DNA from 3 places in the Agrobacterium sp. 22094 genome. Region 1 is predicted to be linked to each of the others. Evidence: riboswitches for the same ligand, from Rfam matches in the RefSeq annotation. Region 1 holds a riboswitch; each other region holds the start of a gene.
What was found. Region 1 has a riboswitch for thiamine pyrophosphate ahead of thiB (thiamine ABC transporter substrate binding subunit). Riboswitches for the same ligand answer to the same signal wherever they lie in the genome.
Positions count from the first base shown of each region.

Region 2: another riboswitch for thiamine pyrophosphate. It lies ahead of thiC (phosphomethylpyrimidine synthase ThiC); the one in region 1 lies ahead of thiB (thiamine ABC transporter substrate binding subunit).
Region 3: another riboswitch for thiamine pyrophosphate. It lies ahead of ACTJK5_RS15900 (hydroxyethylthiazole kinase); the one in region 1 lies ahead of thiB (thiamine ABC transporter substrate binding subunit).

Region 1 is NZ_JBQEPX010000005.1:175,803-180,754, reverse strand. It holds gene ACTJK5_RS19745 (thiamine diphosphokinase) at 74-724, shown strand; gene ACTJK5_RS19740 (ABC-F family ATP-binding cassette domain-containing protein) at 729-2,555, shown strand; gene ACTJK5_RS19735 (VOC family protein) at 2,620-3,012, shown strand; TPP riboswitch at 3,063-3,170, shown strand; gene thiB (thiamine ABC transporter substrate binding subunit) at 3,209-4,222, shown strand; gene thiP (thiamine/thiamine pyrophosphate ABC transporter permease ThiP) at 4,242-4,952, shown strand, end outside.
Region 2 is NZ_JBQEPX010000005.1:24,243-29,194, forward strand. It holds gene ACTJK5_RS19055 (thiazole synthase) at 1-185, opposite strand, end outside; gene thiS (sulfur carrier protein ThiS) at 189-386, opposite strand; gene thiO (glycine oxidase ThiO) at 355-1,350, opposite strand; gene thiC (phosphomethylpyrimidine synthase ThiC) at 1,352-3,175, opposite strand; TPP riboswitch at 3,282-3,393, opposite strand; gene ACTJK5_RS19075 (acyl carrier protein) at 3,592-3,843, shown strand; gene ACTJK5_RS19080 (acyl-CoA dehydrogenase family protein) at 3,843-4,952, shown strand, end outside.
Region 3 is NZ_JBQEPX010000003.1:212,276-217,227, forward strand. It holds gene alr (alanine racemase) at 1-386, opposite strand, end outside; gene ACTJK5_RS15885 (Lrp/AsnC family transcriptional regulator) at 514-990, shown strand; gene thiD (bifunctional hydroxymethylpyrimidine kinase/phosphomethylpyrimidine kinase) at 1,004-1,804, opposite strand; gene thiE (thiamine phosphate synthase) at 1,801-2,460, opposite strand; gene ACTJK5_RS15900 (hydroxyethylthiazole kinase) at 2,447-3,184, opposite strand; TPP riboswitch at 3,256-3,358, opposite strand; gene ACTJK5_RS15905 (CHASE3 domain-containing protein) at 3,568-4,236, shown strand; gene ACTJK5_RS15910 (telomere resolvase) at 4,308-4,952, opposite strand, start outside.

The DNA of each region.
Region 1 (4,952 bases):
GAAAAATCAATATCGCCGCCCTCTGCAGCGTTTCCGCCTTTCCTTGGGACAAGGTTTCGCGATAAGGCAGGGCATGAGATCGGATCACTTCACCATTCTGCTGGGCGGCGATATCGCGGTAACGGATCGCCTGCAAAAGGCGGTTGCCGGATCGCGCGTGATTGCCGCCGATAGCGGTATGAAACATGCCAGGCCGCTCGCTCTCACCCCTGAGCTTTGGGTGGGCGATTTCGATTCCGCCGATGCGGCGCTTGTCGACGAATGGCCGGATGTGCCGCAACAGCCTTTTCCCGCCGCCAAGGGCGAAACGGATGGCGAGATTGCCGTTTCCGAGGCTTTGGCGCGGGGCGCGAAGCGTCTGACGCTGGTCGGCGCGCTTGCCGGCGAGCGATCCGACCATGCGCAGTTTCATCTGCTCTATGCTGTGGCGCTGGCCGAACGCGGGCTTGAGGTGGTGCTGACGTCTGGTGAGGAAGAAGCTTTTCCGTTGCTTGCCGGCGATTTGGCGTTCGATTTGCCGCGCGGCTCGCTGTTTTCGGTTGCCGGTTTTACGGCCCTTTCGGGCCTCGATATCGAGAATGCCCGTTATCCCCTCAATGATTTTGCGCTTGCCTTCGGCTCGTCGCGCACTATGTCCAACGTGGCTGAGGGCGAAATTCGCCTTCGCCTCAAAAGCGGCAAGGCGATCGTGCTTGCCCGTCCCTACGATCTGACCGGAGCCTGATGCCTTGGCACCCCCCATTCTGAAACTCGACGATATCAAGCTGACCTTTGGCGTGACGCCACTTCTGGATGGCGCCAACCTGCAGGTGGAGCCGGGCGATCGCATCTGCCTCGTCGGTCGAAACGGGTCAGGCAAGTCGACGCTGATGAAGATCGCCGCCGGTCTTGTCGAAGCGCAGTCGGGCGAGGTTTTTCGTCATCCGTCCGCGACGATCCGCTATCTGGAGCAGGCGCCGGATTTTGGCGCCTATGACACCGTGCAGGCCTATGCCGAATCCGGTCTCGGACCGGGCGACGATCCCTACCGTGTCAGCTATCTGCTGGAACATCTGGGTCTGACCGGTCAGGAAAATCCATCGAGCCTTTCCGGTGGCGAAGCGCGCCGCGCGGCACTTGCCCGCGTCATGGCGCCGGAGCCCGACATCCTGATGCTGGACGAGCCGACCAACCATCTCGACCTGCCGACCATCGAATGGCTGGAAAGCGAATTGCAGCAGACGCGAAGCGCGCTCGTCCTCATCTCGCACGACCGTCGCTTCCTGGAGAAGGTTTCGACGGCCACCGTCTGGCTTGATCGCGGCCAGTCGCGTCGTCTCAGCCGTGGCTTCGGCTATTTCGAGGAATGGCGCGACAAGGTGCTGGAAGAGGAAGAGCTGGAGCAGCACAAGCTCGGCAAGGCGATCGAGCGCGAAGAGCACTGGATGCGCTACGGCGTGACGGCACGCCGCAAGCGCAACATGCGCCGCGTGGGAGAATTGCGTGATATGCGTGCGGCCTATCGCGGCCACAAGGGTCCGCAAGGCTCCGTGCAGGCAACGGCGGTAGAAGCGCGCGAATCCGGCAAGCTGGTGATCGAGGCCGAGGCTATCACCAAGTCATATGGCGATCGCACCATCATCGCGCCCTTTTCGCTGCGCGTGCATCGCGGCGATTGCATCGGTCTCGTCGGGCCGAATGGTGCGGGCAAGACCACGCTTCTCAAGATGCTGACCGGCGAGTTGGCGCCCGATAGCGGCACGGTGAAACTTGGCACCAATCTGGAAATTGCCACACTCGATCAGAAGCGCGAGGACCTCAATCCTAACGATACGCTGGCGCATTACCTGACCGATGGTCGCGGCGAGAGCCTGCTGGTCAATGGCGAGCAGAAGCATGTGACCGGCTATATGAAGGACTTCCTGTTCCAGCCGGAACAGGCCCGCACACCGATCCGCAATCTGTCTGGTGGTGAGCGCGCACGTCTCATTCTGGCGCGGATCCTGGCAAGGCCAACCAACCTTCTCATCCTCGATGAGCCGACGAACGATCTCGATATCGAGACCCTGGATCTGCTTCAGGAAATCGTCGCTGGCTTTTCCGGCACCGTCATTCTCGTCAGCCACGACCGTGACTTCCTCGACCGCACGGTGACGTCGACCATCGCGCCTGCCAACCCGGATGCGCCGGATGGCCGCTGGATCGAATATGCGGGCGGCTATTCCGACATGATGGCGCAGCGCAAGGGTGCGGCCGAAGAGAAGAAGCGTTCCGAAAAGCAGGAAAAGGCAAAGGCCTCGGCAAGCACTGCGACCAATGCCGAGCCGTCCAAGGCCAAGGGAAAGCTCTCCTTCAAGCAGAAGTTTGCGCTGGAAAACCTGCCGAAGGAAATGGAAAAGCTGCAGGGCGAGATCGCCAAGCGCGAAGAGCGCATGGCCGATCCGCAGCTCTTTGCCAAGGACCCGGCTGCTTTCAACAAGCTGGCAGACGAGATGGCGAAGCTTCGCGAAAAGCTGGACGCCATGGAGGAAGAATGGCTCGAGCTTGAGATGCTGCGCGAAGAGATGGAAGGCTAGTCCACACCATCTTTGACAGGTCGTGAAATATGCGGTTCTCTATCCAAAACGGAGGAGCCCCACCATGCGCATGATCTTCGTCAATCTCCCGGTGAAGAATATCGAGACATCGAAAGCCTTCTTCACGGCGCTCGGCTTCAGCTTCAATCCGGAATATTCCGATGAGCGAACGCTGTGCATGATCGTCGAGAAGAACATCTTCGTCATGCTGCTGCAGGAAGAACGCTTCCGCGATTTCATCAATGGCGAGATCGCCGATGCCAATCGCGGCACGGAGGTGCTGACCTGCCTTTCGGCGTCCAGTCGCGAGGAAATCGACAGCATGCTGAAAACAGCGCTGTCTTCCGGTGGGCGCGAGTGGAAACCGGTGCAAGACCACGGCTTCATGTATGCCGCAAGCTTTCAGGATCCCGATGGCCATGTCTGGGAGCTGGTTTACATGACGGAGCAGGCATAGGCGCGCGGCGTCACGTCTTGCCAATAACCGATTGTGTCATTACATCTTTTCTCGCTCTAACGGGGTGCTTTGTCGAAAAGACAAGGCTGAGAGGCGTTCGCCAACCCGAAGAACCTGATCCGGTTAACACCGGCGGAGGGATTAGACGGCTTCCATCCAGACGCCTATTCCCGTAACCCATTCGAGAAGGTGTCTGATGTATCGTCGTTTTCTGCTGTCCGGCCTCGTCGCCGCATCCTTCCTCCTGCCGAGCCTTGGCGTCGCGCAGGATAAAAAGGTCCTCACTGTCTACACCTATGAAAGCTTTGTCTCCGAATGGGGTCCCGGTCCCAAGGTGAAGGCGGCGTTCGAGAAGACCTGCGATTGCACCGTCAATTTCGTCGGCGTCGCCGACGGTGTGGCGCTGCTCAATCGCCTGAAGCTGGAAGGTGTCAGCTCCAAGGCGGATGTCGTGGTCGGTCTCGATACCAACCTCATCGCTGAAGCCAAGGACACTGGGCTCTTCGAAGCATCGGGTATCGACGCCTCTACGGCAAAGGTGCCGGGCGGGTTCAAGGACGATGTCTTCGTTCCCTATGATTACGGCCACTTTGCCGTCGTCTACGACACACAGACGCTGAAGAACCCGCCAAAGAGCCTGAAAGAACTGGTCGAGGGCGACCCGTCGCAGAAGATCGCCATTCAGGATCCGCGGACGTCGACGCCGGGTCTTGGCCTGCTGCTCTGGGTCAAGTCGGTCTATGGCGACAAGGCGCCGGAAGCCTGGGCAAAGCTCAAGGATCGCGTGCTGACGGTTACGCCGGGCTGGTCGGAGTCCTACGGCCTCTTCACCAAGGGCGAAGTACCGATGGTGCTCTCCTATACCACATCGCCCGCCTATCATATGGTGGCCGAGCACAGCGAGCGCTATCAGGCAGCAAGCTTCGAGGAAGGCCATTACATTCAGATCGAAGTCGCCGGTCTGTTGAAGAACGCGCCGGAGAAGGAGCTTGGCAAGAGGTTCCTTTCCTTCATCCTGACGCCTGGCTTCCAGGATGCCATTCCGGAAAACAACTGGATGATGCCGGTCACCGCCACGTCGCAGCCGCTGCCGGATGCCTTCAACAAGCTGGTCCAGCCGACCAAGACCTTCCTGATGTCGCCGGAAGAGGTGGCGAAGAACCGCAAGGCCTGGATCGATGAGTGGCTGACCGCGATGAGCGTGAAGTAATCTCACGCGGACCCCGCCCGTGATTGCGCGCAGCGACAGAAGACGGTTCCTGATCAGTGGCATGGCGGCTTTTGTCGCCGTGTTGCTCTTCATCGGACTTGCGGTCGCAGCGCTGCTTTCCTTCGATACACAGGCGGCGTCGAACGCCCTCTTCGATACCTACACGCTGCGCATTCTCCGCTTCACGCTCTGGCAGGCGACGCTCTCCACTGTTCTTTCGGTGGCGCTCGGCCTACCGGTCGCACTGGCGCTGGCACGCCAGCGGGATTTTCCCGGCCGTATCTGGATCATCCGGCTGATGGCGGTGCCCATGGGGCTGCCGGTGATCGTCGGCGCGCTCGGGCTGATTGCCATCTGGGGCAGGCAGGGGCTGCTCAATGCAGCACTTCTCTCTGCGGGCGTGGCGCGACCTTTCAGCATCTACGGCCTATCCGGCATTCTCATTGCCCATGTCTTCTTCAACCTGCCGCTCGCCGTGCGTTTCTTCCTGGCGGGGCTGGAAAGAATGCCCGGCGAATATTGGCGCATGAGTGCCGTGCTCGGCATGAATTCCCTTTCCACCTTCCGCTTCATCGAATGGCCGGTGGTGCGGCGGCTCGTGCCGGGTGTAGCGGGCCTGATCTTCATGCTCTGCGCCACGAGCTTCACGCTTGTCCTGCTGCTCGGCGGCGGTCCGGCTGCGACGACCATCGAGGTGGCGATCTATCAGGCGCTCCGCTTCGATTTCGAT
Region 2 (4,952 bases), 150 kb from region 1:
AGTTCGCGGATCAGCTCGAAGAACTGCCCGCCCTTTTTGCCGCCTGCCGTTTCACGCCGCAGCGAAATGGTCAGGATGTCGGTCCTGCTGGCGCGAACCGCATCCGCCAGAACGGCGGGCGACGGATAACGCGCAGTACCCAGCAGCAACCGCGAGCTGACATCGCGATCATACAATCGAAACATGGTTCATCCTCCCTGCATCGGGGAAAGGATTTCGATCCGGTCGGAATCCTTTAAGCGAAATTGCGGGCGATCCTCAGCATGGACGAGATCGCCATTGACGGCCGTCGCCAGCCAGTCGCCCTCGTAGTCAAGGGCGAACAGAAGTTCTGACAGCGTGGCGGCGGAAAGATCATGCACTTCGCCGTTGACGTGGATCCGCATGGTACACCTCCTTGTGTTCGATGAAATCGGCAGCCTGGCGCGCCATGGCAGGCGAGAGCAGGAAGCCGTGCCGGTGCGCACCATTGATGAAGAGCGTCTTGCCCTCCTGAACGATGCGCGGAAGATTGTCGGGAAAGGCAGGCCGGATGCCGGTACCGCTTTCGATGATCTGCGCTTCGCCGAAAGAGGGGTGCAGCGCGTAAGCGGCATTCAAGAACTCCATCATCGAGCGGGCGGAAATCGGCCCCGCCTCCTCTGTTTCGATCATCGTCGCGCCCAGCATGAAGCGCCCCGGTTCACGCGGGACGATGTAGAGCGGGATGCGCGGATGCAGGAGCCGCACCGGGCGCAACAGCGAAACCTCGTGCGTGACGAGATAGAGCATTTCGCCGCGCACGCCCCGAAGCCCTGAGAGCGAGCCAACTCTCGTATGGCCGGTGCAATCGACGATGCGATCGAAGCCGCCTTCGTTGATGGCCTCGCCGCCCAGATGAAAGACCACGCCATTTTCCACCAGACGCAGATGCAGCGCCGTCATCGCCAGCCGCGGATCGAGATGACCTTCGCCCTCGAAGAACAGCCCATGGCGGAAGCGTCCGGCAAGGTCCGGCTCGAGTGCTGCAATCTCATCCTCATCCACCAGGCGGTAGCCGCTGGTGCGCGAGGCAAAGCGCAAGAGTTCCGCCCTGTCCCGTGCTGGCGCCACCACCAGCGTGCCATGGCGCGAGATGAGGCCGGGTGTGGCCTCCTCCCACCAGTCGAGCGCCGCCTGGCCGAGGTCGAGCACCGCCTGTTCGGCGCTCTCCCTTTCGCACCAGGGCGCCAGCATGCCGCCGGCAAACCAGGATGCGCCGCGGCCGATCTCAAGCGCGGTATCGAACACCGTCACCGCAAGACCGCGCCGCGTCAGCTCAAGGGCAGCCGTCAGACCGGCAACGCCTGCCCCTTTGATGAGAATGCGCATCTCATTCACCGGGAACCGGCTTTTCCAGCGGCATGTAGAGATCGCCACCCTGACGGAATTTCTCCGCCATCGCCTCTAGCCCCTCCTTCTGGGCTTCCGCGCGGATATCGTGGGAAATGCGCATGGAGCAGAATTTCGGCCCGCACATGGAGCAGAAATGCGCGACCTTGTGCGCTTCCTTCGGCAGCGTCTCATCGTGATAGGAGCGCGCCGTTTCCGGATCGAGCGACAGGTTGAACTGATCCTCCCAGCGGAATTCGAAGCGGGCGCGCGACAAAGCATCGTCCCGCAACTGCGCTGCCGGATGGCCCTTGGCAAGATCGGCGGCATGCGCCGCGATCTTGTAGGTGATGACACCGACCTTCACGTCGTTGCGATCCGGTAGACCCAGATGCTCCTTCGGCGTGACATAGCAGAGCATCGCCGTACCGAACCAGCCGATCATCGCCGCACCGATGCCGGACGTGATGTGGTCGTAACCGGGTGCGATGTCGGTCGTCAGCGGTCCAAGCGTGTAGAAGGGCGCCTCGCCGCAGGTCTTCAGCTGCTTGTCCATGTTTTCCTTGATCTTGTGCATCGGCACATGGCCGGGGCCCTCGATCATCACCTGGCAATCCTTGGCCCAGGCGATCTGGGTCAACTCGCCCAGCGTCTCCAGCTCGGCAAACTGCGCGGCATCATTGGCGTCTGCAATCGAGCCCGGACGCAGGCCATCCCCGAGTGAAAACGACACGTCATAAGCCCGACAAATGTCGCAGATCTCGTCGAAATGCTCGTAGAGGAAGCTTTCCTTGTGGTGATGCAGACACCACTTGGCCATGATCGACCCGCCGCGCGAGACAATGCCGGTCACGCGATTGACGGTCAGCGGAATGTAATGCAGGCGCACGCCGGCGTGGATGGTGAAGTAATCCACGCCCTGTTCCGCCTGCTCGATCAGCGTATCGCGAAACACCTCCCAGGTTAGATCCTCGGCAATGCCATTGACCTTCTCCAGAGCCTGATAGAGCGGCACCGTGCCGATCGGCACCGGCGAATTGCGGATGATCCATTCGCGGATATTGTGAATGTTGCGCCCGGTGGAGAGATCCATCACCGTATCGGCACCCCAGCGCGTGGCCCAGACCATCTTCTCCACCTCTTCCGCCATGGAGGAGGTGACGGCGGAATTGCCGATATTGGCGTTGATCTTGACCAGAAAATTCCGCCCGATGATCATCGGCTCGGCTTCCGGGTGGTTGATGTTGGAGGGGATGATGGCGCGACCGGAAGCCACTTCCTGGCGGACGAATTCCGGCGTCACATGATCTGGAATATGCGCGCCGAAGCTTTCACCATCGCGCACAAGCTTGTCCTGCGCCGCCTCGCGTCCGAGGTTTTCGCGGATGGCGATATATTCCATCTCCGGTGTGATGATGCCCGCCCGCGCATAGGCCAGCTGGGTGACGGCCTTTCCATCCTTGGCCCGCAGCGGTTGGTTGCGCACCGGAAATTCCGGCGTCAGTCGCTCGCCGGTGGCAAAGCCATTGTCTTCCGGCTTCACATGCCGGCCCTCATAGGCTTCGACATCGCCACGCGCCAGAACCCATTCCTGGCGATGACGCGGCAGACCGGCATCGATGTTCACAAGATGCGTCGGATCGGTATAGGGACCGGAGGCATCATAGACGGTCACCGGCGGTTCGCCGGCGGTGGGATGGACCGCAATTTCGCGCATCGGCACGCGGATATGCGGGTGAAGAACGCCCGGCTTGTGCACCTTGGTGGAGGCCGGCAACGGACCGGTGGTAACGGTTGGGGTGAGATTTTTAGCGGCAATGTTCATCGTGAGGCTCCAAAGCAAAACAGTGGAGACCCAGTTCGAGCATGAAGACGAAAAGCGCGGGATAGGAATGATGACGGTTCCCCGGCGTTGAGCCGGTTCTGCCAGAATGCCCGCGTTTGCACCGTCCCTACGCCAGTATGAACTGGATCAGGTTCAACGGGTCACTGCGCGCTCTAGCAGTATCTCAGCCCCTTGCCGGGACCCCCCTGGTGAATGCCGCAATCAAAAACCTCATGGCGCCGATTGTCAAGCTGGCAGCTGGTTGCGCCAAAAGAGGGCGGTGCGGAAACCACAATTGCGTTGGGCGCCAAGCAATATCACCGGAAATTAACCGCACCACTTATGACAATGTTATGTTTTTAAATGTAACTCAGAAGTTACGCGATAATGGCTCCAGTTAAAGGGAGATACTTGGGATGAATTCTACTATCCGTGACGTGCTGGCAAAATTCGGTCAGCTTCCCGTTTCCGTCGACACGCTTGCCGACGATGCCGATCTTTATGCCGCGGGCCTGTCCTCCTTCGCCTCCGTGCAGCTGATGCTGGGCCTGGAAGAGGCCTTCGACATCGAGTTTCCCGACAGCATGCTGAACCGCAAATCCTTTGCCAGCATCGCCGCCATCGAAACCACGGTCAAAGCCATTCTCGACGGGAAAGAGGCTGCCTGATGAACCTCGCGCTCGCGCCTCACCGTGAAGCACTGAGCGCCCGGGCGGCGCGGGTGGCGGCGATTGCCGCAAAACATGCCGATGCGGTGGATACCGAAGGCCGCTTCCCGAAAGAGGCCGTCGACGCGCTTCGCGAGGAAAAGCTGCTCGGCATCCAGGTCCCGGTTCACATGGGCGGCGAAGGCGCCACCATGCTGGAGCTTGCCGATATCTGCTCCATTCTGGGCCAGGCCTGTTCGGCCACCGCAATGATCTACGCCATGCACCACATCAAGGCCTCGAGCCTTGTGGAGCACGGCGAAGAAAGCCAATGGCACAGCGCCTTCATGCGCCGCCTGGCAAACGAACAATTGCTGCTGGCCTCCGCCACCACCGAAGGCGGCATTGGCGGCAATCTCCGCAATTCCATCTGCGCCATCGAGGTGGATGGTGACATCTGCCGCCTGGAAAAGGACGCGACCGTCATTTCCTATGGCAGCGAAGCCGATGCCATTCTCATCACCTCGCGCAGCAACAAGGATGCCGCTCCCTCCGATCAGGTGATGACGGTATTTCTGAAAGACCAGTATAGCCTTGAGCGCACCCATGTCTGGGATACGCTCGGCATGCGCGGCACCTGCTCCGACGGTTTCCTGTTCAAGGGCGAGGCCCCGGCCGAACAGATTTTCCCCAAGCCTTTTGCTGAAATTGCAGCCCAATCCATGCTCGCCACCTCGCACCTTCTGTGGAGCGGCGTGTGGTACGGCATCGCCTCTGACGCGGTGGCACGGGCGCAAAGCTTCGTGCGCGCCGCCGCCCGCAAATCGCCAGGGTCCGCTCCCCCAGGCGCACTGCGACTGGCCGAAGTGTCGAACAAGCTGCAGATCGTCAAATCCAACGTGATTGCCGGCATCAAGGCCTATGACGAGACCAGATCCGACCCGGACAAGCTGATGTCGATGGGCTTTGCCATTGCCATGAACAACGTCAAGATCTGCTCGTCCGAGACCATTCTGGAAATCATCGACCATGCCATGCTGATCTGCGGCATCATGGGCTACAAGAACGGCACGCCCTATAGCCTTGGCCGTCATCTGCGTGACGCGCATTCTGCCCGGCTGATGATTTCC
Region 3 (4,952 bases), on a different contig from region 1:
AGGACGGCGGCTTGCGCCGACCATTGGGCGACCTGCTCCAGCGAGTTGAGAACCGGAATGATGTTCAGTGCAGAGCAGGAGGTTTCGTTTCCAGGCTGGAGGCCATTGAGAACAAAGATTTTTGCATCGGGCGCTATGTGCAGACGAAGAGACAGCGCCTCATCAATATGAGCGACGAAGAAGTGCCGGCATCCCGCATCGTAAAGGACGGGCGCGACGATATCGGCACCAAGACCATAGGCATCTGCCTTCACCACGGCACTCGTCAGCGCATGCGGCGCCTTGGAGGCAAGCGTCAGATAGTTGTCGCGAAGGGCTGCAAGATCGATCGTCAGATAGCCGCTTGCGCCACCTTGAGCTTTCTGCTGCTGGAGGGTCATGTCCATTGTCGTTCCCTTTGTTCTTTTGGCAACAGAGTATTGCAATGATCCTTGAATTTAAGCAGTGTAAGACGAAGAAAATTCGATAAAATCGTTTTTCTTGCAACTTTGTGCGATCAATCGGAACGAAACCATGTCTGCTCTCGACGCCACCGATCGTCATATCATCCGCCTGCTTCGGCTGAATGCCCGCATCAGCAATGCCAAGCTTGCCGCTGAGGTGGGGCTATCGCCGTCCGCTTGTCTGCGTCGTGTGGATATTCTGGAGAGGGAAGGCGTCATTCGCGGCTATACGGCGATCACCGGAAGTGCCGCCGGTGGAGAGGTGATTTCCGTCATCGTCCAGATCACGCTCGACCGGCAGACGGAGGATTTTCTCAATCGCTTTGAAAATGCCGTGCGGCGTTATCCGGAAGTGCGAGAATGCTATCTCATGACCGGCGGCTCGGATTATTTTCTCCGCGTCGAGGTCGAAACCGCAGGCGATTTCGAGCGGGTCCACAAGGATATTCTCTCCAAGCTTCCGGGCGTCTCACGCATCCATTCGAGCTTCGCCATCCGCAATGCGCTCGCCGCCCCCAAGCCGCGTGCGACGGAGCGCAAATCTTGATCGGGCCGGCCCGTCAGGGCGCCCACCAGCGGTAAAAATGATGAACCGGCCCGTGACCATGACCGACCTTAAGGTCGCGGCCTGCTGCCAACGCACCTTGGAGATAGTCTTTGGACAGGCCGACGGCATCCGTCAACGGCAGACCGAGCGCCAGATGGGCCGCAATCGCTGCCGCGAGCGTGCAGCCGGTACCATGGTCGTTCTTCGTCTCGATGCGCGGCATGGCAAATTCTTGAATTGTCTCGCCGTCAATCAGAAGATCGACGCTCTTTGATCCGGTGCCGTGGCCGCCTTTGATCAGGACAGCCTTCGCACCAAGCGCCAGGATCATCTCGGCCTGTTTCAGCATCGCGGCACGATCGGTGGCGATGCCGGTCCCGGTCAGCAGTGCCGCCTCAGGAAGGTTCGGCGTGGCAAGCGTTGCCTGCGGCAGCAATTCGCTTCGAAGCGTTTCGATTGCCTCCTCCTGAAGCAGCCTGTCACCGGAGGTCGCCACCATCACGGGGTCAAGGACGACCGGTTGGGGCTGGCTGCGCAGTCTCTCGGCAATCGTTCGTATCGTGTCGGTGCGCGAGACCATGCCGATCTTGATCGCCTTGATATCGAGGTCGGAAAACACCGCATCCATCTGAGCCGCAATGATCGTGGCGGAAATATCTTCAACCGCGGTCACGCCCTTGGTGTTCTGTGCGGTGATGGCGGTGATGACGCTCGCACCATAGACACCAAGAGCGGAGAATGTCTTGAGGTCGGCCTGAATGCCGGCACCGCCGCCACTATCGGAACCGGCGATGGTCAAAGCAATGGCGGTCATGGGCGTGCTCCCATCGCTTCATCCACGGCATTGCGAAACGCCTTGGCCGTCGTTGCTATATCGTCCGTGCGGAATAGGGCGGAGATCAGCGCCACCCCATCGGCACCTGCTGCAATCACGTCGGGAACGCGCTCCAGCGTGATGCCGGCAATTGCGCCCACCGGCAGGTCTGGTCGCTCGTTGCGCAGGTATGTCCTTATTTGCTTTAGCCCTGCAAGGCCGACCGGCGTATCTGGATTAACCTTGGAGGTGGTTTCAAACACCCCGCCAATGCAGGCATAATCGGCCGGTGCTTGCGCGACGTGTCGGGCATCAGCCATGGATTTGACGGTGAGCCCGATGATCGCATCGGGACCGAGAAGGCGCCTTGCTGTGTCTGCATCCATATCGTCTGCGCCGAGATGCACGCCATCTGCGCCCGTTGCCATGGCGACATCTAATCGATCGTTGATCACCAGCGGTACGCCGGTGCCTTTCAGGGCTTCAACGATGGCTCTTGCCTGGTCGATCATCTGGCGTGTGGAGGCGGTCTTGTCGCGATATTGGATGATCGTTGCACCGTTATGTGCTGCCAGAGCTGCAAGCTCGGCAAGCGGAGCGATATCGCTGAGAGAGGCGTCGACAATGGCATTCAGCCGGTAATCAATCTTCGTCATGTTCGATCCTCGCATGGGAGAGAATGTCTTCGCTCCTCAGAGTGAAGAGCGCGTCCAGAAAGGCGACTTCGAACGATCCCGGTCCGCTGGCATGTCTGGCCGCGATCTCTGCGGAAACGCCGGTAACAGTCAGAGCCGATGCTGCAGCCAGCATCGCATCCGGCTCGACGGCCATGAAGGCGGCAATGATACCGCCGGAAAGGCATCCGGTTCCCGTCACCTTTGCCATCAGGGCATGGCCGTTGACGATCCGGACCTTGCGGTCGACATCACTCAAGCTATCCACCGCTCCCGTCTGAATGCGCAATGCACCACCGACGTCGCCGATAACCGCCATTTCTGCCGCGTTCCCACGTGTGATCGAGGGGTGCAGCCGGCTCAATTCATGGGCGAATTCTAGCCGTGAAGGGGAGTAGTCGCAATGGACCGGATCGACGATCCAGGGTTTGCCTTGGCGATTGGCGATAGTGACGGCGATACGGATGACCTTGCGGCGCGCTTCGTCCAGCGTCCCGAGGTTGATCGTCAGCGCATCCGTCTTCGTCACGAAGCTCTCGATTTCCTCTTCCGACGATGTCATCGAGGGGATGCCGCCGATTGCGGTGATGCCGTCAGCGGTAAACTTCTGCACCACCGTATTCATCAGGCAGTGGACACGCGGTCGTCGCTCCCGCACAAGAGCCAGAAGGTCTGCCGCTTTTTCTGCGGTGGGAAATCTTACCATCAGCCGTTCATCTCCAGACACGCCGTTAGCGGACCCGGATAAGCATGACGCATGGAAAAGAAAGCTGTGCCTGACGGCGACTGTTCCGTTCCTACGCCGGTATGAACCGGATCAGGTTCAAGGGTCCGGCTCACCGCCATCTCAGCATCGTTCGATGCTCCCCTCGGAATGCCTGACTCTAAATGAGAAATAGAACCTCGTGTCAAGGCGTTTGACAGACCAGTTCACGTCACATGGCTGCAATCGAATTCGGCGAACGACTTTGAACTTCCTGATTGTTGTTGCGTTGAACTGCCTGGCACGGTGTATGCCAACCTGTTAGCGCTTTTGCCATCGGACGGATATAACGACGTTGAACTGCGCTTGCTTGGATGATCCCGTAAATGTCTGACTGGTCTTTAACGTCGCTGCGCCACAAGTATCTGACATTCCCGACACTGCTGCGATCAATACCGGTCGGGGTCGTTTTGGCTGCCGGTATCCTTGCCACCTCATGGACGCATGACCTTTTAAGCGACCATTACGATATGGTGGTGCATACCTATGAAGCGATCGATACCACCAAGGACGTCTTGATCGCGCTTGATGATGCCGAGACGGGACAGAGGGGCTATCTCGTCAGCGGCGACAAGCGCTATCTCGCGCCGTATGAGAAGGCGATGGAGCGCCTGCACCTGCTTCAGAACGATTTGATGACCAGGATATCGGACAATTCCGACCAGGTTGCCCGCGTCAAAGCGCTCGACGCATTGATCGAGAAGAAGCTTGAAGAGCTGAAGCACTCAATATCGCTCTATGATGGCGTCGGTGCAGATGCCGCCCGCACAAATGAAATCGGTTACATGGCTGTCGGAACGATGGACCGCATCCGCGATATCATCGGCGAGATCACCGTTACGGAACACACATTGCTGGACACCCGGCACGCCGAGGTCGAGGCCGATGAATTCCGCATCAGGGTTGTGGCGATCATCGTGGGCCTTGCTTCTTTCCTCACACGGGCTGGCGTCGAGATGTACCTGGCGCGCCGGTATCGTGTGATCCGGTCATAAGGCGTTTACGGAATGCCCAGTTCGCCGATGCCCATCATCTACAAGACCATGAAAATGCGCGTCGCTGTGCTTTACTCGCCTGCCATACCGGGGATCTGATTGACGGTGATCATCTGCCGTATCGTGCGATCCGCCACACGCTCCGCCCGCGCTTTCGATTCATGCTCGTCTTCAGGAAAAGCATAGGTCATGTAGGAGAGCGACGTTTCCAGATCATTGTTGTTATGGCCGAGGATGGCGGCGAAATAGCTGTTCTTCGTCACATTGGCGGGCGCGAAGTTGCGATAAGCGATTTCGGCATAGAGGTGACGTAGCCCATAGGGCTTCGGCGGCTCTTCTTTCGGCCAGAGGTCCTCGAATTTCGCTATCATTGCATCGCGCAGCGGCAGTCTCGCATCGGTGGAAAACTCGTCCACATTCATGCCGAGCCAAAGCTTGCCATCGCTGCTGTTTCTCAGGCGTCGATAGGCCTCGAGCACGATCTTGGCTTGCTCCAGGACCGGAATTTCATAGGTAATGCCGTATTTCGTCCCTTCGCCCTGCTTCGTCTTCGCCTGCCCGTTGAACAGCACGCTCCATTTGGAGACGCCATTGCCATAGGGCGCTGGGGTAAACTCAGCCTGGGTGAAGACTTCGAAGGGACGCCGACCGGTGGTGCCGATCAGGCCGATGCCGATCGTCAGCGGGTCTTCCGAGTGAAGGAAGCGCCGGCAGCG